DNA from 4 places in the Mesorhizobium calcicola genome. Region 4 is predicted to be linked to each of the others. Evidence: predicted binding sites of a transcription regulator. Region 4 holds the regulator's gene; each other region holds the start of a gene.
What was found. Region 4 encodes PhoB, which activates phosphate uptake and scavenging genes when phosphate is short. Its sites were predicted from a motif close to TGTCATNNANCTGTCAT; they were not measured.
Positions count from the first base shown of each region.

Region 1: a site for PhoB is predicted at 2,938-2,954, ahead of ACFSQT_RS33600 (LTA synthase family protein). Genes of this name have one in related genera too.
Region 2: a site for PhoB is predicted at 1,149-1,165, ahead of ACFSQT_RS07035 (acid phosphatase). Genes of this name have one in related genera too.
Region 3: a site for PhoB is predicted at 1,857-1,873, ahead of phnC (phosphonate ABC transporter ATP-binding protein). Genes of this name have one in related genera too.

Region 1 is NZ_JBHUGY010000064.1:128,129-135,556, forward strand. Features, by position in the region: gene ACFSQT_RS33595 (pilus assembly protein TadG-related protein) at 1-922, shown strand, start outside; gene ACFSQT_RS33600 (LTA synthase family protein) at 971-2,923, opposite strand; gene fabD (ACP S-malonyltransferase) at 3,177-4,130, shown strand; gene fabG (3-oxoacyl-[acyl-carrier-protein] reductase) at 4,191-4,928, shown strand; gene ACFSQT_RS33615 (acyl carrier protein) at 5,140-5,376, shown strand; gene fabF (beta-ketoacyl-ACP synthase II) at 5,411-6,673, shown strand; gene ACFSQT_RS33625 (hypothetical protein) at 6,661-6,930, opposite strand; gene mltG (endolytic transglycosylase MltG) at 6,929-7,428, shown strand, end outside.
Region 2 is NZ_JBHUGY010000014.1:64,011-71,438, forward strand. Features, by position in the region: gene ACFSQT_RS07035 (acid phosphatase) at 1-1,090, opposite strand, end outside; gene ACFSQT_RS07040 (cytochrome-c peroxidase) at 1,474-2,730, shown strand; gene ACFSQT_RS07045 (Gfo/Idh/MocA family protein) at 2,776-3,834, opposite strand; gene ACFSQT_RS07050 (SDR family oxidoreductase) at 3,936-4,640, opposite strand; gene ACFSQT_RS07055 (Lrp/AsnC ligand binding domain-containing protein) at 4,768-5,229, opposite strand; gene ACFSQT_RS07060 (ornithine cyclodeaminase family protein) at 5,362-6,357, shown strand; gene ACFSQT_RS07065 (cytochrome b) at 6,496-7,050, opposite strand; gene ACFSQT_RS07070 (YoaK family protein) at 7,285-7,428, shown strand, end outside.
Region 3 is NZ_JBHUGY010000023.1:969-8,396, forward strand. Features, by position in the region: gene phnL (phosphonate C-P lyase system protein PhnL) at 1-289, shown strand, start outside; gene ACFSQT_RS15100 (DapH/DapD/GlmU-related protein) at 286-903, shown strand; gene ACFSQT_RS15105 (DUF1868 domain-containing protein) at 1,098-1,808, shown strand; gene phnC (phosphonate ABC transporter ATP-binding protein) at 1,944-2,792, shown strand; gene phnD (phosphonate ABC transporter substrate-binding protein) at 2,965-3,873, shown strand; gene phnE (phosphonate ABC transporter, permease protein PhnE) at 3,932-4,888, shown strand; gene phnE (phosphonate ABC transporter, permease protein PhnE) at 4,992-6,359, shown strand; gene ACFSQT_RS15130 (sugar phosphate isomerase/epimerase family protein) at 6,633-7,428, opposite strand, start outside.
Region 4 is NZ_JBHUGY010000061.1:35,338-42,765, forward strand. Features, by position in the region: gene xylF (D-xylose ABC transporter substrate-binding protein) at 1-17, opposite strand, end outside; gene ACFSQT_RS32480 (ROK family protein) at 372-1,616, shown strand; gene ACFSQT_RS32485 (hypothetical protein) at 1,707-1,970, shown strand; gene phoB (phosphate regulon transcriptional regulator PhoB) at 2,059-2,748, opposite strand; gene phoU (phosphate signaling complex protein PhoU) at 2,768-3,475, opposite strand; gene pstB (phosphate ABC transporter ATP-binding protein PstB) at 3,501-4,325, opposite strand; gene pstA (phosphate ABC transporter permease PstA) at 4,343-5,659, opposite strand; gene pstC (phosphate ABC transporter permease subunit PstC) at 5,656-7,122, opposite strand; gene ACFSQT_RS32515 (substrate-binding domain-containing protein) at 7,222-7,428, opposite strand, start outside.

The DNA.
Region 1 (7,428 bases), on a different contig from region 4:
CGGCACCGGATGGAAAGGCTGTGTCGAGGCGCGGCCGGGCGCTTACAACATTTCCGACACCCCACCCGACCCGGACAAGCCCGACACGCTGTTCGTTCCGTATTTCGCGCCGGACGATCCGGAGGATGCCCAAAAGCCGTCTGGCTCCTATGGCAATGCGGCCAGATACTACAACAATTCCTATCTCGACGACGTCAGCGACAAGACCAAGGCCGCCAAGCTGAAAGGCAACCTTCTCGGCATCGATCTCAGCAGTCTGACCGACGCTGTGCCACCGGCAGACAAGAGTGCCAAGGAAAAGGTGGCCAAATACGTTGCGCCGGTCAAGGAGCTCATCACCGAGACGGGTTCCCCGATCACCGTCGGCCCGAACCGCGCTTGCCCGACCCCCGTCGTCCCTCTCACCGACGATTTCGACAAGCTGCGCAAGGCAGCAAGCGAGATGACCGAGTGGAACGGTTCGGGCACCAATGTCTCCGAAGGTCTGTCGTGGGGCATGCGGGTGCTGTCGCCTGCCGCGCCCTACACCGATGGAGCGCCGTGGAAGACGCCCGGTATCAGCAAGATCGTGCTGTTGCTCACCGACGGCGAGAACGTCGTCTATGGCGCCAGCGAACAGCCGACGAAGTCCGACTACACATCCTATGGCTATCTGGCGGGTGGCCGTTTCGGATCGGACGACCAGACCGCCGCGGCGCGCAATGTCGACGGCTGGACCAAAAGCGTTTGCACGCAATTGAAGAACCAGGGCGTGCAGATCTACACCATGGTGCTGCAATCCGACACCGCCGCCAACCGCGCGCTTTACAGCGCCTGCGCTTCGGATCCCAGCGACTATTATGCCGTCAACGATCCGACCAAGCTGCCGAACGTGTTCCAGCAGGTCGCCAACAAGTTCTCGAAGCTGCAATTGACGAATTGAAACCCATGGCCCGGGAGCGCCGGGCCGGTCCCGAACGGATCGGTTGGGTCAACTCGTATGGGCGACAACCCTGTCGACCGTTTCGGGGAAGAAATCGGGCGCCGCGAGGCGTTTACCGAACATCATGTCGTATTGCAGCAGGCGGAAATCGCGGATCGCCGGATCGATCTCCTTCTGCCGTGCCCAATCGGGCGTGGCCTCGCCAGCCGGCGTCAGCAACAGGTTGCGGTCGACGACCCGGTAGCGTTCGCGCATCTCGCCCAGGAAGCCGGTGTAGTAAGGATGGGTGATGCCGGCCGTGGTCAGGATATGATAGGGCAGGAACGCGGGGCTGACCGCACCCAGGTTCTCGACCGGACCGGAGTGGTTCGACCAGATGATCAGCGGCGTCTGATGATGTTCAAGGGCGGCTTCCGGCGTCGGTTCATTGCGCGGCGCGACATTGTCCTTCAGGAAGCCGGTTTCGACATAGACCGGTCCCAGCGGCGGCAGATGGTCGCCGAAGAAGGCGATCACAGTGGGGCGGGAGCGTTTCTTCGCCCATTCGACAAGGCGTTCAAGGCCGCGATCGGCGTCGGCTGAGCCCTCGGCGTAGCTGAGCAGCGATTCGCGCGCCCACTGGCTGATGGGTGCCTGCACCGCGTGTGTCGGATTGTAATAGCGGTTCGGCTCGTAGGGACCGTGGTTTTGCAGGCTGACGGCAAAGAAGAACACCGGGTCATCGCTGGCGTCGGCCTCGCTGATGATCTCATCGGTCATCGCCGCGTCGGATGCCAGCGGCCCGCGCTTTTGCATGGGCGGCAGCGTCTCTTCGGATTTGAAATCGTTGAAGCCGAAATCGGCATAGACCGCGCCACGGTTCCAGAACCAGTTGGTGCCGGGATGGATGGCGCGCGCCCGGTAACCCTGGCTCTTCAGGAAGGTTGCGAGCGAAGGCGTCGGCGTGCGCACATATTGCTGATAGGGGATGCTGCCGGCTGGCAGGAATGCGTTGGAAAAGCCGGTCAGCGCCTCGAATTCGATGTTGGCGGTCATGCCGCCGAATTCGGGCGAGAACATCGAGCCCGAGCGCAGCGCCCGCACATTGGGGATCGGGTCGGGCGTGATGCTGACGCCGGGCAGCTTCGTCGGATCCCAGAAGGATTCACTCATGACGATGATGATGTCGGGCTTCTCGGCTGGCACCGAGGCGGTCACATCCGAGCGGTCGATCGCCGCGATTGCCTTGTCGGAATAGCCCGGCGGCGCCGACACATGCGCCATCGGCACGTTGAGGGCAAAGGCCAGGGCAAAGCCGTTGGAGGCATAGTTTTCCTTCTGGTCCCACATGATCGGGATGATCTGCAGCCGGTCCCTTGTCCAGGAGAAGGTGGCGTAGTCCATGATCGAAACGAAGAAGGCGAGCAGCGGCACTGCCAGCGTCAGCCGGGCAAGGCGGCCCTTGCGGCTGAGCGCCGGAACCTTGCGGCGCCACAGCCGCCAGCCGTAGACGAGCAGCGACAGGCCGGTGACGATACCGACGACCATGGCAAGCGCGGTCATCGGCCGGTCGCGAACCAGGAGCGGCAGCAGCGCGAAGATCTGGCGGGCATAGAGGAAATCGGTGGGATAGAGCGGATCGCCGAGATAATGCGACTTCTGATGGCCGACGAAGGCCAGGGAAAGGGTCAACGGCGCGACGATCATCAGGCTCTGGTGGCTGCGGCCGAGCACGGCATCGAGGCCGATCAGGATCAGCGCAAACACGACGATGGTGGTCCAGCCCGGCTTGAGCGGCTGCAGGAAGAAGGAGATAGTGCCGGCAAAGTCGCCGCGCACGGTCAATTCGATGGCAAACACCAGGACGGCCGCGATTGCCAGGCTAATCAGCCCATAGCGCACGACCGGCCATCTCCTGCCCGGCAGATAGCCGGTGGACGGATCGTCTTCCAAGAACTGTGGCGCGGCCTTGCCGGCGCGTTTTGAACTCTTTGCCACCTTAACTTCCCCGCCCAGCGACAAACACGTCACTCGATTGTCATAGAACTGTCACGCAAAGCTAGCGCCTGTGGCGGAAATAAGAAGAGCCAGCAAACGAATCGTGAGCGGTTTTCATCAGGAGTGATCGCCAAAAAGCCTTTCGGAACAGGCACTCGGCCGGCGACGATGCCACCGGGCAGGGTCGAACTGGGCTTGACTTGACGGCCTGCCTTGCGTCACAGGCAAGAAAAACTCGACTATCAGGCAAGCAAAACCAGCCCTTGGGAGCCCTCGCATGGCCGTTGCATTCACCTTTCCTGGACAAGGCAGCCAGGCAGTCGGCATGGGCAAGGATCTCGCCGATGCCTTTCCCGAGGCGCGCGGGGTCTTCCAGGAAGTTGACGACGCGCTTGGCGAAAACCTGTCGGAGCTGATCTGGGAAGGGCCGGAAGAGACGTTGACGCTGACCGCCAACGCGCAGCCGGCGCTGATGGCGGTGTCGCTGGCCGCGATCAGGGCGCTGGAATCGCGCGGCTTCTCGCTGAAGGGCAAGGTCGCCTATGTTGCCGGCCATTCGCTGGGCGAATATTCGGCGCTCGCGGCCGCCGGCTTTGTTTCGGTTGCCGATGCCGCCCGGCTGCTGCGCATCCGGGGCAATGCCATGCAGGCGGCGGTGCCGGCCGGCGAGGGCGCGATGGCGGCGATCATCGGACTGGAACAGGCTGACGTCGAAGCCGCCTGCGCCGAGGCTGCCGAAGGGGCCGGCACGGACTCGGTTTGCCAGATCGCCAACGACAATGGCGGTGGCCAGCTGGTGATTTCCGGCGCCAAGGCGGCGGTCGAACTGGCAGCGAAACTCTGCACGGAAAAGGGCGCGAAGCGCGCGCTCATGCTGCAAGTCTCTGCGCCTTTCCATTCGGCGCTGATGGCGCCGGCCGCGAACGTCATGCGCGAAGCCCTGGCTGGCGTGACCAAGAATGTGCCGGCCGTCCCGGTCGTCTCCAACGTGTCGGTGACGCCCTCGATCGACCCCGACGAGATTGCGCGGCGGCTGGTTGAACAGGTTACCGGCCGCGTGCGCTGGCGCGAGACGGTGGAATGGTTCGGCGCAAACGGCATCACCACGCTTTACGAAATCGGCGCCGGCAAGGTGCTCTCGGGCCTGGCGCGGCGCATCAACCGCGACATCGCCACCGCGTCTGTGGGCGCCGCGGCTGAGGTCGAGACGGCGTTGGCGACGCTTGCTTAATCTCGTGCCATTTGACCCTGCCCGTGCAAAGGGTGTTCTCTTTTCAATCAGGAGACAAAAATGTTCGAATTGACTGGCCGCAAGGCACTCGTCACCGGCGCATCGGGGGGCATTGGCGAGGCGATCGCCAGGGTGCTGCATGCGCAAGGCGCCATCGTCGGCCTGCACGGCACCCGCGTCGAGAAACTGGAGGCGCTGGCCGCAGAGCTTGGTGACCGGGTCAAGTTGTTCCCGGCCAACCTGTCGAACCGCGACGAGGTCAAGGCGCTCGGCCAGAAGGCGGAGGCCGATCTCGAAGGCGTCGACATCCTGGTCAACAATGCCGGCATCACCAAGGACGGCCTGTTCGTGCGCATGTCTGACGCCGACTGGGACACCGTGCTCGAGGTCAATCTGACCGCCGTGTTCAGGCTGACCCGCGAACTCACCCATCCGATGATGCGCCGCCGCCACGGCCGCATCATCAACATCACCTCGGTGGTCGGCGTCACTGGCAATCCCGGCCAGACCAATTACTGCGCCTCCAAGGCCGGCATGATCGGTTTTTCCAAATCGCTGGCGCAGGAGATCGCCACCCGCAACATCACCGTCAACTGTGTCGCCCCAGGCTTCATCGAATCGGCGATGACCGGCAAGCTCAACGACAAGCAGAAGGAGGCGATCATGGCGGCGATCCCGACGCGCCGCATGGGCACCAGCGTTGAAGTCGCGTCCGCCGTTGCCTATCTCGCTTCTAACGAAGCCGCCTACGTCACCGGCCAGACCATCCATGTGAATGGCGGCATGGCGATGATTTGAACGCGGTCCGGCCGCGTTGTGGCCGGCTGTGAAAAGAGACCATTTCGGCTTGGACCTCAGCTATTTTTCGTGTAATGCGGCCCGCAACCCGGCGGTTCGGGCAAAAACCGGTTCGTAGCCGTTGCGTTTCCGGCAGGACCATCTTTCAGCTTGATTAGCGGCATTCTGCCCGCTAACGAAGACAGACAAACAAAAGACGAGGATGCCCCAAATGAGTGACACCGCAGAGCGCGTCAAGAAGATCGTCATCGAGCACCTTGGCGTCGATGCCGACAAAGTGACGGAGCAGGCGAGCTTCATCGATGATCTGGGCGCCGACAGCCTCGACACGGTCGAACTCGTCATGGCGTTTGAAGAAGAATTCGGCGTCGAGATTCCCGACGATGCGGCCGAGACCATCCTGACCGTCGGCGATGCGGTGAAGTATATCGACAAGGCATCCGCCTGACGCTTTCCGAAGTCATCACCGGGGAGGACCTGCGATGAGGCGTGTCGTCGTCACGGGCCTTGGGTTGCTGTCGCCGTTCGGCATGGGCTTCGAGCACAGCTGGAAGGAACTTCTGACCGGCCGCAGCGCAGCCAAGCGCATTACCGAGTTCGAGGTGGAGGATCTTGCTTGCAAGGTCGCCCACGTCATTCCACGTGGTGACGGCAGCAACGCCACCTTCAATCCCGAGGCCGTGCTCGAGCCGAAGGAATTGCGCAAGATCGGCGACTTCATCCTGTACGGGATTGCCGCCGCCGACGAAGCGCTGAAGGATTCCGGCTGGGAGCCCAAGAGCCATGCCGAGCAGTGCGCCACCGGCGTGCTGATCGGCTCCGGCATCGGCGGCATCGAAGGCATCGCCGAGAACGCGATGATCCTCAGGGAACGCGGCCCGCGCCGCATCAGCCCTTTCTTCATCCCGGGCCAGATCATCAATCTGGTCTCCGGACAGGTTTCGATCCGGCACGGGCTGAAAGGCCCGAACCATGCCGTCGTCACGGCCTGTTCGACCGGCGCGCACGCCATTGGCGACGCTGCCCGGTTGATCATGTGGGGCGATGCCGACGTCATGGTCGCTGGTGGCGCCGAAGCGCCGGTGACGCGGCTGTCGATCGCCGGCTTCGCCGCATGCCGGGCGCTGTCGACCGATCGCAACGATGCGCCGCAAACTGCGTCGCGCCCCTATGACCGCGACCGCGACGGCTTCGTCATGGGCGAGGGCGCCGGCGTCGTCGTGCTCGAAGAACTCGAACATGCCAAGGCGCGCAGCGCGAAGATTTACGCAGAGGTGACCGGTTACGGTCTCACCGGTGACGCCTACCACATCACCGCGCCCGCTGAAGACGGCGACGGCGCCTTCCGCTGCATGACGGCGGCGTTGAACCGGGCCAAGCTGACGCCCGCCGATGTCGACTACATCAACGCGCACGGCACCTCGACCATGGCCGACACCATCGAGCTCGGCGCCGTCGAGCGGCTTGTCGGCAATGCCGCGTCGAAGATTTCGATGTCGTCGACCAAGTCGTCGATCGGCCATCTGCTGGGGGCGGCGGGTGCTGCCGAAGCGATCTTTTCGATCCTAGCCATTCGCGACAACGTCGCGCCGGCAACCATCAACCTCGACAACCCGGAGCGCGAAACCGCGATCGACCTGGTGCCCAACAAACCGCGCGCTCGGCAGATCGACGTTGCGCTGTCCAATTCCTTCGGCTTTGGCGGCACCAACGCTTCGCTCGTCTTCCAACGCTACAATGGCTGATCGTCCGGTTGCCGGGCGACGATCTGGCGTGCCGTCAATTTTGCCATATTCGCCCCTACTCTGCCGCTGGGGATTCGTTGGGCGATCAAACGGTAGGGCGAAATGAACACAAATCCGGCAGACAACGGAGAATTCGGGCAGCGTCCGGCATCGGGTCCCATCGTGCCGAAGACGGCCAGCGAGGCCTTGCGCCCGGAGGCCGGCACACCGCCGCCGAAGCGCTCGCGCGCGTCGCGCAGCCAGATCGTCGTGTTCATGAACTTCGTCATCTCTTTGGTGATGCTGATGGTTCTGACGGCGGGCGTCGCGCTCTATTTCGGCAAGCAGGCATTCACTGAAGCTGGCCCCTCGGCCAATGGCGACACCTTCCTGGTCAAGCCGAATACCGGCGTCCAGGATATTGCCGACCAGCTCGAACGCCGCGGGCTGATCAGCGACGCCCGTGTCTTCCGCCTCGGCGTGCGCGCCTTCGGCAATGATTCGGCGCTGAAGGCCGGCGAGTACGAGATCAAGCCCAGGGCTTCCATGCGCGACATCATGGAGCTTTTGAAAAGCGGCAAGTCGGTGATGTATTCGCTGACCGTTCCTGAAGGGCTGACGGTCGAGCAGGCGCTGCAGCGCATCGCCGACGAGCCTGCCTTGAGCGGCGATATGCCGGCGACCACTCCTCCCGAGGGCAGCCTCGCCACCGACACGCTGCGCTTCACCCGCGGCGCGACGCGCCAGCAGATGGTCGACAAGCTGCTGGCGGATCA
Region 2 (7,428 bases), on a different contig from region 4:
CCTTGATGAATTCCGCGCCGTCGAGGCCGCCGTCCCTGAGGTGTTCGGCCCGCGCGGCGGTGCCGGGCGCGTAAGCCGCGAAATAGTTGAACGGCTGGTGGTGGAACTGGAAGTTCGGCACCGGCGTCGCGTTCTTGCCGTCGAGCGTTGCCTGCCAGGCGCCGGAATACCAGGCCCAGTCGACGCCTTTCAGCGACAGCAGGTCGCCGATGGTGATGTCGTGCTGTGGCGGCAGCGTCGTCGGCTGCGCCGGGTCGGCCAGCGCCTTGTCGCCGCCTTCGGCCGGCTTGTTGGCGCTCGGCTGATAGGGCGGCTGCATGGTGTTGACGGCATGGAAATCGGGCGTGATGGCGCCGTCATTGACGAATTTCGGCGCGCCGCCGAGGGCCGAGGCCGGCGAATTGTCGGCGACCTTCAGCATCGTGCCATCGGCCTCGACCACGGCGATCTGTCCCTTGACCGGGCTGGTGTCGGCGTGGGGATAGACCGGCACGCAGGCGCAGGCGAGCTGGAAATGGTTGAGGAACGAGCCGCCGAACGCGCCCTGGAAGAAATTGTCGGCCAAAACGTATTTCTTCGCCACCGCCCACATCGGCAGCACCGAGCCGTCATAATGGCCCATCACCAGGCCGCCGGAATCGGCCCAGGCGACGAACTTGTCGTTCTTCCCGCCATCGATCTGCATCTGCTCCTGATAGAAACGGTGCCAGAGGTCGCGCGTGATGACGGAGGTATTCTCGTTGAAACCTTTGGCGTCGTCGATGGCGAAGCTGGCATTGGCCAGATGCGCCGACTGCGCCTCGGTCACCGGCGGCGTCACGCCCTTGCCGGTCAGCCCGCCCCAGGCCGGCGGCAGTTCGGCCAGCGGCTTGCCGTCGCGGTCGAGCTGGCGCGCCTGATCGGCCGAGACGCTGGCCAACCCATTGGCGCCGGGAAAGCCGCCATAGAGATTATCGAAGCTGCGGTTCTCGGCATAGATGACGACGACGGTGTCGATCTTGTCGTAGCCAGGAGGAGCTGCCTGCGCGGCAGTGGCGACCGATGCCAGCGCCGTACTGGCGAGGCAGAGCGAGAGAAAAGGCCTGATCATGGAAGATGCCTCGTGGCTGGGGATGGCTGGAGGAACTTCAGCACGCTAGGACTGGCGCTTGTCAGCTTTGTGACAGAAACCGTTCTGTGCAACGTCACTGAAATCAGCTGATACGCCGGCGGGGCAGCACCCCCCTCTGTCCTACCGGACATCGCCCTCGCAAGGGGGAGATTGGCAGCTTCTGCGACCGCGCCTTCAAACTTTGGTGATTGGCGAAAGCCGAGGCGACATCCGATCCCCCCTTGCGGGGGAGATGTCCGGCAGGACAGAGGGGGGTGGGAAGGATCGCTGCCCATCCACCATGGAGCGGTCGGATGCACGGTCATCAATCCGTAGCAATGCCAGTACGAGATTGGCGGACCGGAAAAACGGAACCGGACGGCATGACAGCGCGACAATGGAAAAGGCGATCCATCGCAGTGGCAGCATTGCTCGGTCTCGTCACGATCCTGCCCGGCAACTCAGTCAGCGCCGGAAGCGGCAGCGTCCATCCCGGGCCGATGTCGCGCGCGGATGCCTTCGCGCGGGCGCAGGCGCTGACAGCGCTTGGCCGAAAAATGTTCTTCGACCCCTCGCTGTCGGCTTCAGGCAGACAATCCTGCTCGTCCTGCCATGACCCGCGCCATGCCTTCGGCCCCGCCTCGGCCTCACCAGTCGAGATGGGCGGGCCGCATCTCGACCAGCCCGGACTGCACGCCGTGCCGTCGCTGCGTTACCTCCAGGCGGTGCCCGCCTTCACCGAGCATTTCTACGATTCCGAGGATGAAGGCGACGAGAGCGTCGACAACGGCCCGACCGGCGGCCTGACCTGGGACGGCCGCGCCGACTGCGGCCGCGACCAGGCCAGGATCCCGCTGCTGTCGCCGTTCGAGATGGCCAACAAGGATGCCGCCACCGTCACCGCCGGATTGCGCATGGCGGCGTATGCCGATGAATTCAAGGCGGCCTTCGGCGACACCGTGTTCGACCACCCGGATGATGCCTTTGATGCCGCCGCGGAGGCGCTCGGCACCTTCGAGCAGAGCGCCGCCGACTTCTATCCCTATACCAGCCGCTACGACGCCTTCCTCGCCGGCAGGGCGACGCTGTCGGCGCGGGAATTGCGCGGCCGCGCGCTGTTCGAGGACGAGACCAAGGGCAATTGCGCCAGCTGTCATCTGAGCGAACCCGCCAATGACGGCGAGCCGCCGCAATTCACCGATTTCGGCCTGATCGCCATCGCCGTGCCGCGCAATCCGGCGATCCCGGCCAACGCCGACCCCGCCTATTTCGATCTCGGCCTGTGCGGGCCGCTCAGGACCGACTTCCATGGCCGGGCGCAGTATTGCGGTCTGTTTCGCACGCCGACGCTGCGCAACGTCGCGCTGCGAAAGAGCTTCTTCCACAATGGCACCTTCCACACGCTGCGCGACGCGGTTGCCTTCTACGCCAGCCGTGACGGCGATCCCGGCCACTGGTATCCCAAAAACGCCGACGGCACGATCCGGCAAAATGACGATCTGCCAAAGGCTTACTGGGCCAACCTCAACCAGGGCCCGCCCTTCGGCAAGAAGCCCGGCGACAGGCCGGCGCTGACCGACCCCGAGATCGACGACATCGTCGCCTTCCTGCAAACGCTGACCGACGCGGATCAGCAGTGACCAGCGCCTTCCCTTATCCCCTGTGGGAGAAGGGAAGTCTTGCTCTCACTGCGTGTCCGCGTGTGCCCTCAGTTCCGCCCGCTTCTCGTCCGACACCACGGCGAGGTCGAGCACCTTCTGCAGGCCGGCGGCGTGGCGGAAGCTGGGCTCGCTCTGCACGCCGCTGGTGACGGCGTCGACGAAACGCTGGTAGTTGGTCGCCACCGTGCCGGCGTCGAGCTCTTCCCATTTGGCGTTCTCGACATTCTCGCCGACGCAGGCCTTGAGCGCCGAGCCGTCCAGATTGTGCACCACCTCGATGCCGCCCTTGTCGCCATAGATGCGCAGGCGCAGCTCGTTGAGATGACCAGTCGCCCAGCGGCTGGCATGTACGACGCCGAAGGCGCCATTGGAAAAATCCAGCGTCATGGCGAAGCTGTCATTGGCGTCGAGCCCGTATTCGCCGATGCGGTTGCCGGGCGCCTTGTCGAAGGCGCGCAGCCGGCAGAAGACATGGTCGATGTCGAGAGCGGCCCCGTAGCTGGCGAAATCGAGGATGTGGATGCCGACATCGCCGAGCACGCCGTTCGAGCCGTGGCCGCGCGACAGGCGCCAGAGCCATTTCGGATCGGTGCGCCAATCGCCCCAGAATTTCGACACCAGCCAGCTTTGCAGATAGGACGCCTCGACATGCCTGACCGTGCCGATTTCGCCCGCTTGCACCATCTGGCGGGCCTTCTGCAGCGCAGCGACATTGCGATAGGTGAGGTTCACCATGTTGACGATGCCGGCGGCTTCGGCGGCGTCGGCCATCTCGGTGGCCTTGCCGAAGTTCTCGGCCAGCGGCTTCTCGCACAGCACCGGCTTGCCGGCGGCGATCAGCGCCATGGTGGTCGGGTGATGGATGCGGTCCGGCGTGACATTGGCCACCGCGTCGAAGCCGCCCCAAGTCAGCGCATCCTCCAGCGAGGTAAAGCGGTTGGGAATGTTGAAGCCGTCGGCGAATTCACCGACACGCGCCGCATCGACATCGACGGCGCCGACGATGTCGACACCTTCGATGGCGCTGAACCGCCTTGCATGTTCCAGCGCCATCCAGCCGGTGCCGAGTATCAAAAGCCGCATTTTTGCTCCTTGGGGTGAGATGTCAGAATCCGTTGTCTTAGAATGCTGCCAGATCGCCTCAGCGGCGAACCCATGAAGCGGCAGCCTGGTTCGTCGCCGCCTCAAATCGCGCGGATAATGCCGCCGTCGACACGGATGTTCTGGCCGGTGATGTAGCCGGCGCCTTCGGATGCCAGGAAGGCGATGGTCGCGGCGATCTCCTCCGAGGTGCCGTAGCGCTGCATCGGCACGCTGTCGCGGCGCTCCTCGGTAGGGGCAATGCTGTCGATCCAGCCGGGCAAAACGTTGTTCATGCGCACATTGTCGGCAGCATAGGTGTTGGCGAAGATCTTGGTGTAGGCGGCAAGCCCGGCGCGGAACACCGCCGAGGTCGGGAACATCGGGCTTGGCTCGACCACCCAGGCGGTCGAGATGTTGATGATGGCGCCGGCCTTCTGCTTGACCATCTGCGGTGCCACGATGCGCACCGGCCGGATGACGTTCAGCAGATAGACATCCATGCCGGTGTGCCACTGCTCGTCCGTGATCTCGAGGATCGGCGCGCGCGGCCCGTGGCCGCCGCTGTTGACCAGCACGTCGATGCGGCCAAAGCGCTCCAGCGTCAGGTCGACGAGGCGCTGCAGATCGTCGTTCGACTGGTTGGAGCCGGTGACGCCGAGCCCGCCAAGCTCCTTGGCGAGCGCCTCGCCCTTGCCCGAGGAGGACAGGATGGCAACCTTGAAGCCATCCGCCGCCAGGCGCTTCGCCGCCGCCGCCCCCATGCCGCTGCCGCCAGCCACGACGACAGCTGTTTTTTCTGAACTCATCTGATTTTCCTTCTTGGGTTGGCGGGCGGGCCTTGGCAGTTGGCGGTGTATAGCCGGTTTCGTCGGCCAGTTCGAACCAGAAAGCCTGAACCAGCATGCAGAAAAACGCGAGCATGTCGCTGGGAGTTCAGACAGGCAACAGGGCGTCGGGCTTCACATTGGCGATCGAGGCGTAGGTGTGCGTTTCCCGGACGCCGGGCAGCGGCAGGATGACCCGCTGCAGGAAATCCTGGAATACCGCCATGTCGGCGATGCGCGCCTTGACCAGATAGTCGAAACCGCCGACCACCATGTGGCACTCGATGATCTCGGGCGCCCGCAACACCGCCTCGGCAAAGCGGTCGAAGACATGCGGCGCCGTGTGGTCGAGCCGCACCTCGATGAAGACGAGCTGCGCCTGCCCGATCCTGGCGGGGTCGAGAACGGCTCGCACCGCGCGGATGAAGCCTTCGGCGAACAGCCGCTTGACGCGCTGCGCCGCTCCGGTCGGCGACAACCCGACCCGCCGCGCCAGGTCGAGCGTCGTGCGGCGGCCATCCTCCTGCAACAAGCGCAGCAGCGAGCGGTCGATACGGTCGAGATCGTCCATTTCAGGATTCACACATTTTAGCCAAGACAAGCGTGATAACCACGCAAAAATCGCAAAAACAGCATATTTCATCACGCCACCGGATCGCAATACCGTTGCCGTGCACTCCAGCCGACAACGAAAGCGGACCCCATGACGACAGCCCTATCGATCTCCCGCAGCGCCCAGGCCAAGGGCGATACACCAGTGCTCTTCCTGAGCGAAGCCGAGGTGAAGACCTGCATCGACCTTCGCCAGCTTCTCGAGGCGCTGGCCGGCGGCTTCAAGGCGCTAGCCGGCGGCAAGGTCGTCAATCCGGCGCGGCCGCAGCTCGACATCCCCGATGCAGGCTATTCGCTGGCGATGCCGGCCTGGATGGCGGGCATGCATCTGACGGTGAAGATCGTCAACGTCTTCGAAGGCAACATAGCCCGGGCCATCCCCAGCCATCTCGCCACCATCCATCTCTTCGACCCGGAAACGGGCATGCCGGTCTGCGTCATGGACGGTACCTATATCACCGCCGTGCGCACCTCCGGCTCGGCCGTGCTCTCGGTGCGCGAACTCGCCCGGCGCGACGCCAAGGTCGCGACGGTGGTCGGCGCCGGCGTGCAGGCCGGCCAGCACCTCAACCTTCTGCCGCTGGTGCGCGACTTCGCCGAGATCCGCGTCGTCTCGAAGGAATTTTCGGATGCGCAGGCGCTTGCAGCGCAGCATCCCGGCGTCGTCGCCGTCAGCGATCTTGAAGCCGCGGCACGCTCGTCGGATGTCGTCTGCCTGGCGACGCATTCCTATGCACCGGTGATCTCGGCCGATTGGGTGCGGCCCGGCACCCACGTCTCGTCGGTGGGCGTCGCACCGCCCGGTGGCGAACTGCCAGTCGACCTCATCAGGCAGGCAAGCCTGTTCGTCGAGACAAGCGAAGCCTTCGCCCCGACCCCGGTCGGCTCCTGCGAGCTCGCCGGTCTCGATCCGCAAACCGGAACTGAACTCGGCGAAATGCTGCTCGGGCTGCGGCCGGGTCGCGCCAGCGCCGACCAGATAACCGTCTACAAGGCCATGGGCGTTGCCATGGAAGACATGGTGGCGGCCGACCTCGCCTATCGCGAAGCGGTTCGGCGGGGATTGGGGCGGGCTGTTGCGTTGTAGCGGGCTGGCCGGGCTCATCGTTTAAGTCGGCGCTGCCCGGACGAAGGGCATTGGAAACGATAGTCTGCTCGAGAACCGGGGCGGACATTCGGGTCCGTGAGCAGCGCGGAAAGCCTTCGTTTGCAGGCCGGCTGACTATCAATGCGGCTTGGGCAAGCCGGGCAGCATCTGGCTCAACACCCGATCGCGAAGGAAGACGTGATGGAAGATGGCCGCGGCGGCATGCAGGCCGGCGAGCCAGAGGATGATATCGCCAAGCGTGCCGTGGATGTCCGCCAGCGATGCGCCAGCGCCCCACGGGTCGAAAAACGGACCGATGGCGCCGACACCGTAGACCGTCACCGGATGGCCGCCGAACCATGCGCCGAGCATGGCGGTCGCCGGAACCGCGAACAGCAGCGCATAGAGCGCCCAGTGCGTCACCTTCGCGGCGACGTCCATCCATGCGGGCATGGGCGGTGCATCCGGAACGCGGTCGAACAGGCGCCAGATCAGGCGAGCGACCAGCAGCCAGAAAACGGTGAAACCGAGCGACTCGTGAAGCAACAGGGTTGAGGCGCGGGCCTCGGAATAGACCCGCGCCGGCGGGCCACCTTCGGAGACCAGGAAGGCGATGAGCACAAGCAGTGCCGTCAGCCAGTGAAATGCCTGGCCAAGGCTTCCGTAGCGGGTTGTCGTACCGGACAGCGACATGCAAAAGCTCCGTTGGACACAATCCCGGCGAATTGCCTGAACGGGCCCTTGTTTCAGTTGTCCTCAAGTGAACATCCGAGTTTGCCGTTCGTGTGGCGGCGACCTCGCGATGGCGAAGGGGGCCGCGCGGGCGACGGCAAATGCCGCGCCGGCGACGGCAAATGCCGCGCCGAGGTGGAACGCTCCGCCGGGATGTGAGACGCTGTCCGCCAAGCCTGGCCGGGAGATGTAACGATGAAACCCACACTGCCGCTGCTGCTCAGCCTCAATGGCGGTTATGTCGACACGGCCGGGTTCCTGGCCCTGCAGGGCCTGTTCACCGCGCATGTGACGGGAAATTTCGTCACCCTGGGCGCCTCGCTGGTGCTCGGCATCTCG
Region 3 (7,428 bases), on a different contig from region 4:
CCTGCCGGAAAAACTGTGGGCGCTGCCGCCGGCAACCTTCTCCGGCGGCGAGCAGCAGCGCGTCAACATCGCGCGCGGCTTCATCACCGAGCACCCGATCCTGCTGCTCGACGAACCGACCGCCTCGCTCGATGCCAGGAACCGCGACGTGGTGATCGACCTCATCGCCGCCAAGAAGGCCGCGGGCGTCGCCCTGCTCGGCATCTTCCACGACCACGACGTGCGCGAGGCAGTTGCCGACCGCATCATCGACGTCACCGCTTTCGCTCCAGGAAAAATCGCCGCATGACCAGGAAATTGTCGGAGACGCCGCTGGTCCACCCGACGGCGGACGTGCAGAACTCGACGCTCGGCCGCTGGACCGAGATCGCCGATCGCAGCCGGGTTTCCGAAAGCGAACTGGGCGACTATTCCTACATGATGCAGGACTGCGCCGTCTGGTGCGCGACGATCGGCAAGTTTTCCAACATTGCAGCCAGCGTGCGCATCAACGCCACCAACCACCCGACCTGGCGGCCGACGCTGCACCACTTCACCTACCGCGCCTCGGATTATTGGGACGACGCCGAGCACGAGAGCGAGTTCTTCGCCCAGCGCCGCGCCAAACGCGTCACCATCGGCCATGACACCTGGCTCGGCCATGGCTCGACCATCCTGCCCGGCGTTGCCGTCGGCGATGGTGCGGTGGTCGGCGCCGGTGCCGTGGTGTCGAAGGACGTCGCCCCCTACACCATCGTCGGTGGCGTGCCGGCAAAACCGATCCGCGAGCGTTTCGACCGCCGCACCGCCGAACGCTACCAGGCGCTCGCCTGGTGGGATTGGGACCATGCAAGGCTGCGCGCCGCGCTCGACGATTTCCGCTCGCTTGAAGCTGAGGCCTTTCTGGAAAAATACGGCGGTTAGAGCAACTCCAGAAAAAGTATGAAACGGCTTTCCCGGGAAAAGCGCGTAGCGCTCTCCCCTGGGAATTGCCTGAAAAAGAGATAGAGCGGCGAGACGACCGCTCTTATCAATCACATCATTGTCATGGGGTGAGCCTGTTTCATACCCCTGACACATCGCCGGGGCAGGACGCCGTCTTACCTTTGGAGATCGCAATGCCTGCTTCTGTCAGACCCTCGCTCGCCGGATTCTTTGCCGGCTCAAATCCGCAGCCACCGGTTCATCTCGGCACGCGCTACGACACCTCGGGCAATTTCCTGATCGAGCCCGGCAACACGGTCGTCAGCCATCTCGTCGGCGGTTCGCCCTCCGAGGCCGTGGTGCTTGCGGTGCGAGACCAGATGCTGGCGATGCCCGATGCCGACCGGCTGGCCTTCACCCCCGTCTCCAGCCTGCACATGACGCTGTTCCAGGGCATCATCGAATATCGCCGCCGCTTGCCTTACTGGCCGCATGACGTGCCGCTCGACACCAGCATCGACGCGATGACCCGCCTGTATCTGGAACGGCTGAAGGGTTTCAAAGGCTTCGGCCCGTTCAACATCAAGGTGGTCGAAATCGTACCGACCGGCCTCACCGTCGCCGGCGCGACGGACGACGACGTGCGCGTCATGCGCGCCTGGCGCGATGCCCTGGCGGTGCCGTTCGGCTACCGCCATCCCGATCATGACAGCTACGTCTTCCACATCACCTTCGCCTATCAGATCCAGCGTCTTGCGGACGATCGGGCGACCGCATGGCAGGAACTGTTCGATGATTGCCGCGCGCTTTTCGCACGGCAGGCTCCCGTGATCGAAATCAAGACCCCGGCCTTCTGCGCATTCCGCGACATGGAGCATTTCGAGGAATTGCTGGTGCTTGGCTGATCGACGGCCACAGGTGCCTGACGCCGCGCCTGTGGGCAGTAACAAAACTGACATCAATCCGACACCGCAGGTTCATGGCGCTGCGCTAGCCAAGGGTTAACAGACCCTTCAACCGCGACTGGACTGGAAACGACCATGTCTGCCACGCTCGAAATCCGCGGCGTCACCCGACGATTTGGCAAGAACACCGCCGTCAGCGACATCAACATCTCGATTCCGCAGGGTCAGATGGTTGGCGTCATCGGCCGTTCGGGTGCTGGCAAATCAACCCTTCTTCGCATGATCAACCGTCTCATCGATCCCAGCCAGGGGTCGATTTTTTTTGACGGCGCCGAGGTCTCCCAACTGCGTGGTTCGCCGCTGCGGCGCTGGCAGCGCGACTGCGCAATGATCTTCCAGCAGTTCAACCTGGTGCCGCGCCTCGACGTGCTGACCAATGTGCTGCTCGGCAAGCTAAACCACCGTTCGACCCTGTCGAACCTGCTCGGCATGTTTTCCCGCGCCGAGTGCGCCGAGGCGGTCGCGGCGCTCGAGCGGCTCGACATCGCCCGCACCGCGATGCAGCCTGCCGGCACTTTGTCGGGCGGCCAGCAGCAGCGCGTCGCCATTGCCCGCGCCATGATGCAGCAGCCCAAGGTGATTCTCGCCGACGAGCCGATCGCTTCGCTCGACCCACTCAACGCCAAGGTGGTGATGGATTCGCTGCAGGACATCAATCTGCGCGAAGGCATCACCGTCGTCACCAATCTGCACACGCTGGACACTGCCCGCGCCTACTGCAACCGCATCATCGGCATGGCCGCCGGCAAGGTCGTCTTCGACGGCCCGCCGGAAGAGCTCAACCGCGAGGCCGTCCGTCTCGTCTATGGCGCCGACAGCAATGGCGGCGAAATCTCCGAGGCCATCACCTCGACCAGCATCGCCTACAAGCAAAAGATCACCGCATCCGCCGGACCGCTCGAGCCTGCATTTCCGGGATATTGAGCTCATGATCCCGAAAAGTGGAGACCAGTTTTCTCGGACAAACGGAAACCCGTTTTGTCCGGAGATCATGGATCAAGAACGAGCGACCTGGATCGCCAGCCCGCGTCAAGGGCACCTGTCAAAATCACCAACGCTGCCGGCGCGGGGCCGGAACCCACAGGAGAGATATCCAATGTTCAGGAAGATGGTTTTTAGCGCCGTTTCGGTGCTCGCCATGGCGACCAGCATGGCCCACGCCGCCGATATGAAGGAATTCCGCGTCGGCATCCTTGGCGGCGAGAACGAAACCGACCGGCTGCGCAACTACCAGTGCCTGGCCGACCATCTGAAGGCCGAATTCGGCTTCGAGAAGGTCTCGCTGTTCCCCGCCGCCGACTATGACGGCGTCATCCAGGGCCTGCTTGGCGGCACCCTCGACTTCGCCGAACTCGGCGCTTCCGGCTATGCCAGCGTCGTCCTCAAGGACCCGAAGGCGGTAACCCCGATCCTCACCACCCAGCAGACCGACGGCGCCACCGGCTATTATTCGATCGGCCTGGCGCTGAAGTCCTCCGGCATCACCGACATCAAGTCGGCCAAGGGCAAGAAGCTCGGCTACGCCGATCCGGATTCGACCTCCGGCTATCTGATCCCGCTGACCCAGATTCCGAAGGACACCGGCGCTTCGAACGAAACCTTCTTCGCTTCGACCCGGTTCAATGGCGGCCACGAGAACAACGTCCTGGCCGTGCGTGACGGCAAGGTCGACGTCGCGGTGGACGATTCCTCGGGCATCGGCGATTTCAAGAACGGCTACACCTCCGGCACCTTCCACAAGGAAGTCGCCAAGGGCGCCGTCGACCCCAACGACTTTGTCGAAGTCTGGCGCTCGGGCCTGATCCCGAACGGCCCGCTGGTCGTTCGCACCGCGCTCGGCGACGAGATGACCTCCAAGCTCACCGACTTCTTCACGCAGCTGCCCAAGAAGGACAAGGCTTGCTTCGAAGGCGTCGAAGGTGGCGATTTCACCGGCTACGTCCCGGTGAAGCCGGACTTCTACAACGTCATCGTCGAAGCCCGTAAGGCAGCCATCGGCGGCTAACGGCAAAAACCAGGAAGGGCGGCGTCGAGAAAACGCCGCCCTTCTTGCATGTCCGATCATGACCCTTTCCGTGACAGCCCCTTCCGGCGCCACACACCAGATGGCCGATGCCTGGCGACGCCAGATATCGCTGCGCCGGCTCTATACGGTGCTCGGCGTCGGTTTGCTGCTTGCCGCGATGTTTGCGAGCATGTGGTTCGCCGACGAAGCCAATGCCGGGCACTTCTTCGACCGGCTGCCGCACATTCTGGATTTCCTGAGCTGGCTCATCCCCAAGGATTGGAACGACGTCTGGCGGGCGCTGTTCGACATCGCCTCGCCGCATGACACCGGCACCCAGGAATTCAACTTTCCGCTCGGCCGCGTCTATGTCTGGGGCGGCTTTTACATCCCTGAATATTTCGAGCTCATGCTGACCACGGTGAATGTGGCCCTGGTCTCGACCTTTGTCGGCTTCATCTTCGCCGTACCGTTTTCCTTCATCGCCGCGCGCAATCTGACGCCGCATCCGGTGCTGAGGCTCGTCGTCAAGCGCTTCATGGAGCTGCTGCGCGCCTTCCCCGAGATCGTCATTGCCGGCCTCTTCGCGGCCATCGTCTCGACCGGTCCGATCGCAGCCATCATCGCCATCGGCCTGCATTCGATCGGCGCGCTCGGCAAGCTGTTCTATGAGATCAACGAGAACATCGACATGCGCGCCGAGGAAGGCCTGAGGGCGGTCGGCGCCAACTGGTTCGAGCGGGTGCGCTTTGCCGACCTGCCGCAGGTGCTGCCCAACTTCATGTCCTACACGCTGCTCCGCGTCGAGATCAATGTGCGCGCCTCGACCATCATCGGCGCCGTCGGCGGCGGCGGCATCGGCGAGGAATTGAAACTCTCGATCTCACGCGGCTTTGGCGCCAAGACATTGGCGCTGGTACTGCTCTTGTTCACGACCATCTTCATTATCGACCAATTCTCCGCCTGGCTGCGCCGCAAGATGGTCGGCGAACAAGCCTTCCTGATAGGTGCTTAGCCATGATCCCGAAAAGTGGAATCCGGTTTTCGGAAAAAATCATGGCAAAACCCGGAGATAGAGCCCCATCCCGGTTCTATCGGGATGGATCAGGCTCTTGATCATGGCGACGATGACCGCCGACGAAATCCGTTCGATCGAGGAGCGCTACCCGCAAGTGTTCCGGCGGCCGCTGTACAAGCGCTTTGCCCCGCTGTTCCTGTTCGTCGGCATCCTGCTCTACCTCATCTATGCCTTGTGGTTCTTCAGCCTGCCGCAAGTGCTGCGGGAATCGCACTGGGAACGCCTGCCGCTCTTCCTGTCGCAATGGATCAGCTACGACCTGCAGCCCGAGTTCCGCCTCGACCAGCCCGAGATAACACCGAAATACCCGCGCTTTTCCGCGCTTGGCGAGAACCCGAATCCAGATTGGGTCATCAAGAACGCGGACGGCACCTTTAGCGTCCTAATCGACGGCCCCGGCAAGTCCGTCACCTTCGACAAGACCAAGGCGACGATCGTGGCCAATGGCGAGACGGTGCCGGTGTCGCTGACCGACGGCAAGCCGGTGATCTCGGGCCCGGTGCCGGACTGGATCACCGCGCATGACGACGAGGTGGTGGCCAAGATGGGCTTCGCCGGGGAGGTGCGTGTCACCATCGACCGCGTCAAGGTCCGCAAGCGCTTCCTCGGCTGGGCGAATTTCGTCTTCGACACGCGCTCGCCCTTCTTCGGCAAGTCGGCCAGTGAAGTGGTCTCGCTGATCGTGTCCGGCCCCGAACTCAAGCCCGGCACCTCGAACCTCGCGCTGGCGGGAGACAACATCTGGAACAACGCCCAGTGGCAGCACGGCGACGTCTGGACGAAGTTGCTGCAGACCATCGTCATGGCCTTTCTCGGCACGCTGCTCGGCGGCATCGTCGCCTTCCCGCTTGCCTTCTTCGCCGCTCGCAACATCACGCCGAACGGGCTGCTCAGCCAGGTGCTCAAGCGTTTCTTCGACTTCATGCGTTCGGTCGACATGCTGATCTGGGCGCTGTTCTTCACCCGCGCCTTCGGCCCCGGCCCGCTGGCCGGCAGTGCCGCGATCTTCTTCACCGAGATCGGCACGCTGGGCAAAACCTATTCGGAAAGCCTCGAGAACATCGACGATAAACCGCGCGAGGGCATCAAGTCGACGGGCGCCAACGGCTTGCTGGTGCAGCGCTATGGCGTGATGCCTGAAGTGATTCCGGTCTTCATCAGCCAGACGCTCTACCAGTGGGAATCCAACACCCGCGGCGCCACCATCATCGGCGCCGTCGGCGCCGGCGGCATCGGCCTGAAATTGTGGGAAGCGATGCGGACCAACTCCAACTGGGCCAATGTCTTCTACATGGTGCTGCTGACGCTGGCCGTCGTCTTCATCTTCGACAACATATCCAACTTCCTGCGCCGCCGGCTGAGCCGGACCATCCACGACTACAACAGGATCCAGGCCGAGCAAGGCTAGCGATCTTGGCACCATGATTGGCAGCGGCCGGCCCATCGTGCCTTCGTCATCCACGGGCGGAGCAAGGAGCGAAACGACGCGGCGCAGACCCGAGGATCCATGCCGCCACGTTGGCCGTGGAATACAGCGGTTCAAGGAGAAGCGTCCACGCGCGCGCCCTACCCTGCCGACGTCTTGCGCATTTCTGCACCGCAGCGACGCTCAAGAGGCACGGCATGGATCCTCGGGTCTCCGCGTCCGCTTCGCTCCCGCTCCGCCCGTGGATGACGAAGTTTACGCTTTCTTCCAGCCGTCCTTGATATGCTTGTAGCCTTCACGATAGACGGCTTCCGGGCTCTCGGAAAAATCGCGCCACACTTTGGTCGCCGCCGCCAGGTCCTTCAGCGAACGGCCGAACGCCTCGATCGTCAGCCAGTCATCATAGCCGCTCTTGCGGATGGCGGAGAACGTTTCCTTCCACGGAATGTGGCCGCGCCCCGGCACGCCGCGATCATTCTCCGAGATGTGGACATGAACGACATTCCTGCGGTGTTTCGTATAGGCACCGATCGGGTCGGCCTCCTCGATATTGGCGTGGAAAGTGTCGTACATCGCCTTGATGTGCGGCCGGTCGATGGCGTCGATATGCTCGGACAGATCCGCCATCGTGTTGAGGAGGTAGCATTCGAAGCGGTTCAGCGCCTCGAGCCCGATGGTGACGTTCCTCTTGCCGGCATGGTCGCCGATGGCGCGTTGCGAGGCGACCGAGCGCTTCTTCTCGGCAGCCGTCGGCCCCGAGCCGGAAAAGGCGCCGAGCGTCGAATGCAACGGGCCGCTCAGCGTCCTGGCGCCGAGCGCATCGGCGCAGTCGACAGCCCATTTCATGTAGTCGACACCGGCCTTGCGCGTCGCGGCGTCGGCCGAGATCAGGTTCATCGCCGGATCGCCCATGGCTGACACGGCGGTCCGCTCCAGCCCGATGCGGTCGAGCAGTTCACCCAATTTCTTGTAGTCGTCGGGCGCGCCGGCGAAGATCGGTATCTCGACGCCATCGAAACCGGTTGCCTTGATGTCGCGGAGCAACGGCTCG
Region 4 (7,428 bases):
GCTGTGAATCTTTTCATATTATCCTCCCTGCGCCGCGTATGGCGCGACCAAACTGGCCCGAAGGCCGGCACAGAGGCTCTATTTTTTCGAGCCTCGAAAAAATACTGATCTAACACCCGAACGCTGTCAACATCGATTCTGGTGGATTTTGATGTCCCTCTGAATTTTTTTCGAGCTCCGGAATAAATAATGACAGGATGGTGGCCTTCTGCCAGAATTTGTCTGGCGCATGTCGCCCCAAAGGTGCGCAGTGGTTTGGGGACAACGACACGCGCGGAAACAAGTGCCTGAAGCGCCTCGCGCTTTCAGGCTTCGCTGATGGCCTTCGGGAGGCAACGAGAGGCCGCGGCGACCGGGAGGATGTGAAAAGCATGTCGGTCGGAATCCGCCACGACGATCTGCGCCGCCGCAACCGGGCGATGGTGATTGCGGCCGTGCGCCGCGCCGGACAGCCGTCCCGCACCGAGATCGCCGCGACCACGGGCCTCAGCCATTCGACCATATCGGCGATCTCCGCCGACCTCATCGGCGAAGGCATCCTGACCGAGAGCAAGCCGAGCGAGGCCGGCTCGCTCAAACGCGGCCGGCCGCAGGTCGGCCTCGGCCTCAATCCGGAAGCGGCGGCGGTGATGACCGTGGTGCTGTCGCTGAACTTCCTCTCGGTCGCCGTCATCGACTATGCAGGCCAGGTGATCGCCGAGGAACAGCGCCGGCTGGACACGCTGACCATGTCGCGCGACGCGCTGATCGACGAATGCGTCGCCATCGTGCGGCGCCGCATCGAGGATCCCGATCTCGACGTCCGCAGCGTCGCCCGCATCGCGCTGGCGATCCAGGGCATCACCGACACGCGTGCCCGCGCCATGCTGTGGTCGCCGATCACGCCACACACCGATATCGCCTTCGCCGACATACTCGAAGACGAGTTCGGCATCCCCGCCACCATGGAGAACGACTGCAACATGATGGCGGTGGCGCTGCGCTGGCGCGATCCGCAGCGCTACCGTGACGATTTCATCGCCATCCTCTTGTCGCACGGCATCGGCATGGGCCTGGTGCTGAAGGGCGAGCTGTTCACCGGCACCCATTCCTCGGGCGGCGAGTTCGGCCACATGATCCATCGGCCGAACGGCGCGCTGTGCCGGTGCGGACGGCGCGGCTGCGTCGAGGCCTATGCCGGCAACTACGCGATCTGGCGCAATGCAAGGCAGCTGGGCGAGGACACCGAGCCGGTCGCCGATGTCAGTGACGCTGACATGCGCGCCCTGGCGACCGCGGCGCGCGAAAGGGATGGACCCGAGCGCGAGGCCTATCGCAAGGCCGGCGAGGCGCTCGGCTACGGTCTCGGCAGCCTGTTCGCGCTGATCGATCCGGCGCCCGTCGCAATGGTCGGCGTCAGCGCCGCGGCCTTCGACCTGATCGAGCCTGCCTTGCGCGAGGCGATAGCCCAGACCGCCGGCGGCCAGCACTCGAAATCGATTTCCTTCGACACCGAGCCGAACGAACTGCCGCTGATCCGCGAAGGCTGCGCCATGCGCGCGCTGACCTTCGTCGACCAGGAGATTTTCGCGCCGGGCGCGCAGGCAAGAACGGGTGCCGGAAAGAACGTTGCCTGACGGTCAGGGCGAAACTCAATCATTCTGAACGACCGAGTTCGACCCATTGCGGACATCAATTGGCAATGTGTCTGCCTGTATGATCTGCTGATGTCCCGTTCGTTGGTGATCAACTTCAACATAGATCAGGCCGAGCTTTACGGCCTCATCCATCGTGTTCGCAACTTCGGTGAGGACGTCTACCGCTTCCTACGAACCAACGGCTGGGGCGAAATTGATATCGGCGAGGTCGATGCGGCCACAACGCAACTGATCATGCGAGACATCAAACATTCAAAGCTCCGGCGCGTTACTGCCTGGGTCGAAGAGGAGATGAGGCGGCAACATCTGTTGGGAGAAGTCGAAGTCCGCTAACCACCCTCTTCACGGCATTGGCGACTGCCTGCTGACTGGAGTTTTGATCTTGGAGTCCCATCCCGTTCTTATCGGGATGGGACAAGCTCTAGTCTTCGCGGATCGCGTATCCCGCCCCCCGGATGGTGCGGATGACGTCGGGCATGCGGCCATTGTTGACCGCCTTGCGCAGCCGGCCGACGTGGACGTCCACCGTACGCTCGTCGATATAGATCGTCTCGCCCCAGACATTGTCGAGCAGCTGACTGCGCGAAAACACGCGACCGGGATGGCGCATCATGAATTCGAGCAGGCGGAATTCGGTAGGTCCGAGCCGGATCTCGCTCTTCTTGCGATAGACCCGGTGCGATTCACGATCGAGCACGATGTCGCCGACCTTGAGCACGCTGGACAGCACTTCCGGCTTGGCGCGGCGCAGCAGCGCCTTGACCCTGGCCATGAACTCCGGCGTCGAGAACGGCTTGACCAGATAATCGTCGGCCCCGGTGGAGAGGCCGCGCACACGATCGCTTTCCTCGCCGCGCGCGGTCAGCATGATGATCGGCAGCCGCTCCGTCTCGGGACGCATTCTTAGCCGGCGACAGAGTTCGATGCCGGAAACCGCGGGCACCATCCAGTCGAGCACCAGAAGGTCGGGGACGTTCTCCTGCAGGCGAATTTCGGCCTCGTCGCCGCGCGTCACCACCTCGACCTGGTAACCCTCGGACTCCAGATTGTAGCGGAGCAGCACACCCAGCGGCTCCTCGTCCTCCACGACCATGATGCGTGGCGCGATCATCGACTGGTCACCCCTGTCGTCATGCCGCCGGCGCGGACATTGCCGTCTCGTCCTGCTTCGGACGATTGGCGGGCAACTGCTTGCCGGTCAAAACATAATACGCATTTTCCGCGATGTTCGTGACGTGATCGCCGATGCGCTCGAGGTTCTTGGCGCAGAACAAAAGATGCGTGCACGCGGTGATGTTGCGCGGGTCTTCCATCATGTAGGTCAGCAGTTCGCGGAACACGGAGGTGTACTTGACGTCGATGCGCTCGTCGGCGGCGCGCAGTTTCGCCAGGGCCTCGGCGTCGCGCGCCGCATATTCCTCGATGACGCCCTGCACCTGGATCAGCACCAGCTGCGCCATGGTGTCGATGGAGTGCGACAGGTCGCGCGGCGTGACGCTTAGGCCGACGGTGCCGACGCGTTTGGCGATGTTCTTGGCAAGGTCGCCAATGCGTTCAAGGTCGCCGGCCATGCGGATCGAACCGACGACATGGCGCAGATCGTCGGCCATCGGCTGCCGCTTGGCGATCAGTGTGATGGCGCGGTCGTCGAGCTCGCGCTGGCGCGCGTCCATGATCGCGTCGTCGGAGACGACGCGTTGGGCCATGGCGTTGTCGGAACTCAGCAGCGCCTTGGTGGCACCGCTGACCATCGAGCTGGCGAGATCGCCCATGTCGCTGATAAGCCTGCGGATCTGTCCGAGATCCTCGTCGAAAGAAGCGACGGTGTGTTCGCCCATGATCTTAGTCCTCGTATGCCTGAGCTCAGCCGAAGCGGCCAGTGATGTAGTCCTGGGTGCGCTTGTCGTCGGGGTTGGTGAACATCTTGTCGGTAGCGCCCTCCTCGACCAGATAGCCTAGATGGAACATCGCCGTGCGCTGCGACACGCGCGCCGCCTGCTGCATCGAGTGGGTGACGATGACGATCGTGTAGTTCTGGCGCAGTTCGTCGATCAGTTCCTCGACGCGAGCGGTGGCGATCGGGTCGAGCGCCGAGCAGGGCTCGTCCATCAGGATCACCTCGGGCGACACGGCGATGGCACGTGCGATGCACAGGCGTTGCTGCTGGCCGCCGGAAAGGCCGGTGCCGGGCTCCTGCAGGCGGTCCTTGACCTCGTTCCAGATCGCCGCCTTCTTCAGGCTCTGTTCAACGATCTGATCCATGTCGGCCTTACGCTTGGCCAACCCATGGATGCGCGGGCCATAGGCAACGTTCTCGTAGATCGACTTCGGGAACGGATTGGGCTTCTGGAACACCATGCCGACGCGCGCCCTGAGTTCGACGACATCGATGCTCTTGTCGTAGATATCCTCTTGGTCGAGCGTGATCTTGCCGGTCACCCGCGCCGAGTCGATGGTGTCGTTCATGCGGTTGAGGCAGCGCAGGAAGGTGGACTTGCCGCAGCCGGAAGGGCCGATCAACGCCGTCACCTGGTTCAGGCGGACGTCGAGATTGACGTCGAACAGCGCCTGCTTCTCGCCGTAGAACACGCCGACCTTGTCGCCGCGCATCTTGATGACTTCGTTCGATTTGGCGCTCATTTTATCGCCCACTGCGTTTTCAACAGACTGTTCGGTCATGATGTTCATACCAAAATGCCTTTTTTCTACCAGCGCCGCTCGAACCGACGCCGAAGCACGATCGCGGTGATGTTCATGGCCATGAGGAAGATGAGCAGGATTATGATGGCGCCCGACATGCGCTCGACGAAGGCGCGTTCGGCCTCGTTCGCCCACATGTAGATCTGCACCGGCAGCGCCGTCGCCGGATCGAAAGGCGTCTTCGGATAGTCGGCGACGAAGGCGACCATGCCGATCAGGAGCAGCGGCGCGGTTTCGCCCAGCGCCCGCGCCAGGCCGATGATCGTGCCGGTGAGAATGCCGGGTGCGGCCAGCGGCAGGATGTGCTGGAACACCATCTGCATCTTGGACGCGCCGAGGCCAAGCGCCGCCGCGCGGATCGACGGCGGCACGGCGGCAAGTGCTGCCCGTGTCGCGATGATGATCGTCGGCAGCGTCATCAGCGTCAGCACCAGGCCGCCGACGAAAGCGGCGGAGCGCGGCATGCCGAGGAAATTGATGAACACGGCAAGGCCGAGCAGGCCGAAGACGATCGACGGCACCGCGGCCAGATTGTTGATGTTGACCTCGATCAGGTCGGTGAAACGGTTCTTCTTGGCGAATTCCTCCAGATAGATGGAGGCGGCGACGCCGATCGGCAGTGCCAGGAGCAGCACGATCACCATCATGTAGAACGAGCCGATGATCGCCACGCCCATGCCCGAGGTTTCCGGACGGCTGGAAGCGCCATAGCTGAACAGGCCGGTGTTGAAATGTTCGGCCATCGCGCCGTCCGCCTTGAGCGTGTTCATCCAGGCGATCTGCTGGTCCGAGACCTTGCGGCGCGCTTCCTCGACGCTGAGGTCGATCTGGCCCTTGAAGGCCGAGTCGAGATTGGCAGCGGCAAGGATGTCGACATTGCGCGTCGTGCCGATCACCGACGGATCGGCGGCGACGATGTCGCGCAGCTGGACGCGGGCGCCTTCGGACAGGAAGCCCTTGAGCTTCTTGACGGTCGGCTTGTCGTCGGGATTGATGCCTAGCTTGGCGATCAGCGCCTTTTCCGCGAGCTTGGGATAGTTCGCCTTGACCAGCACGTTCGGATCGGTCGCGCGCATGTTGGAAGGATCGATTACCTTCTCGTCGAAGGTGATCGGCAGCGACACCGTCGTCTGCCAGAAGGCGGTGTAGCCCTTCGAGACGATGGTGATGAGCATGATGGCCAGGAAGGCGAGGCCGACGGAGATCGCCAGCACGCCGTAGATGCGGAAGCGGCGTTCGGCGGCATAGCGGGCCTTCAGGCCGATGTCGCGACGCGGATGGGCCGCGGCCCGGACCATCGTATCCATGGAGATGTCGGTCATTCGTACTGCTCCCGATACTTGCGCACGATGTAGAGCGCGACGATGTTCATCACCAGCGTCAATGCGAACAGCGTCAGGCCGAGCGCAAAGGCAACCAGCGTCTGCGGCGAATTGAACTCGAGATCGCCGGTGAGCTGGTTGACGATCTTGACGGTGATGGTCGTCATAGCCTCGAACGGGTTGATGGTAAGGTTGGCGGCGACGCCCGCCGCCAGCACGACGATCATCGTTTCGCCGATGGCGCGCGAGGCGGTCAGCAGGATGGCGCCGACGATACCGGGAAGTGCCGCCGGCAGGATGACGCGCTTGATCGTCTCCGAACGCGTCGCGCCGAGCCCGAGCGAGCCGTCGCGCATGGCACGTGGCACCGCGGTGATGATGTCGTCGGACAGCGAGGAAACGACCGGGATCAGCATGACGCCCATGACGAGACCGGCGGTGAAGATGCTCTGGCCCTGGATGAAGGGCGTACCGCCGGTGAGCGCCGCGGAGAGATCGCGCAAGAACGGCCCCAGCGTGACGACCGCAAAGATGCCGTAGACGATGGTCGGGATGCCGGCCAGCAGCTCAAGCGCCGGCTTGACCACCGACCGCACCCTGGGCGATGCGTATTCGGCCATGTAGACCGCCGACATCAGGCCGACCGGCACGGCGACCAGCAATGCGATCAAGGCTATGTAAAGGGTGCCGGCGAGAAGCGGGATCAGGCCGAACTGGCCCTGGCTGCCGCCCGAGCCGGCGGCGGCGAAGCGCGGATCCCAGACCGTGCCGAAGAAGAAGCTCATCGGCGACACGCTCTCGAAGAACTGGATCGTCTGGAACAGCATCGAAAGCACGATACCGACCGTGGTCAGGATGGCGATGGTCGAGGCCGCAATCAGTCCCCACAGCATCAGCCGCTCGACATTGTTGCGCGCCCTTGCACGCGGCGCGATTTGCCTGAGCGCATAGAAGGCGCCGGCAATCGAAAGGGCGAGGGCAATGACCGCGCCGAACAGGCCGAGCCTGTCCTGGACCTTGTTCGCCTCGACAGCGATCGGGATCATGTAGTCCTGGGTGTCGGTCGCCAGCGCCACACCCTTGGCGGCGAGCAGCGGCTGCAATTCGGCGAAAGTAGCGGGCAGCGCGGCCAGCGTGCCGGCATCGAGTTGGCGCAGGCCTTTGGCGAGGCTTTTTACCAGGCTGACATCAAGCGCTTCGCTGGCAACCGCGCTGTCGGCGGTGCGCTCGGGCAAGGCTGCGTGAACATGCCGGTCAAGGTAGATGGAAGAGCCGATGTTCCAGGCGGCAATCAGCAAAACGGCAGGCAGGACGGCGAGCAGGAAGGCCCACCAGCCGTGATAGTGGGCGCGCGAATGCGGCTTCACAGTGCCATTATCCTGCGCCGCGGCACGCTGCCGGCCTATGAAGAATGCAACCAGGCCAATGGCAACGACAATGGCGAGTACGAGTATGGACGACATGGACCCACCCCAGGGGAAACTCTAGTCGCAGCCGCCACTGCAGCGGGCGGCGAGAACCAGGGCGCGGACTTTGGCCCGCGCCCCGGTTTGTCAGTTTGATTACAGCGACTTTCCGGCGGCGAAAGCGTCGCGCTGGGCCTTGCGTTCGGCTTCCGGAGCAGCGACGAGGCCGTATTCGGCAAGCGGGCTTTCCGGGCCGATCATCTGGTCGTCAAGGAAAAACTCGACATATTCCTTGAGACCGGGGACGACGCCGAGATGTGCCTTCTTCACATAGAAGAACAGCGGGCGCGACACAGAGTACTT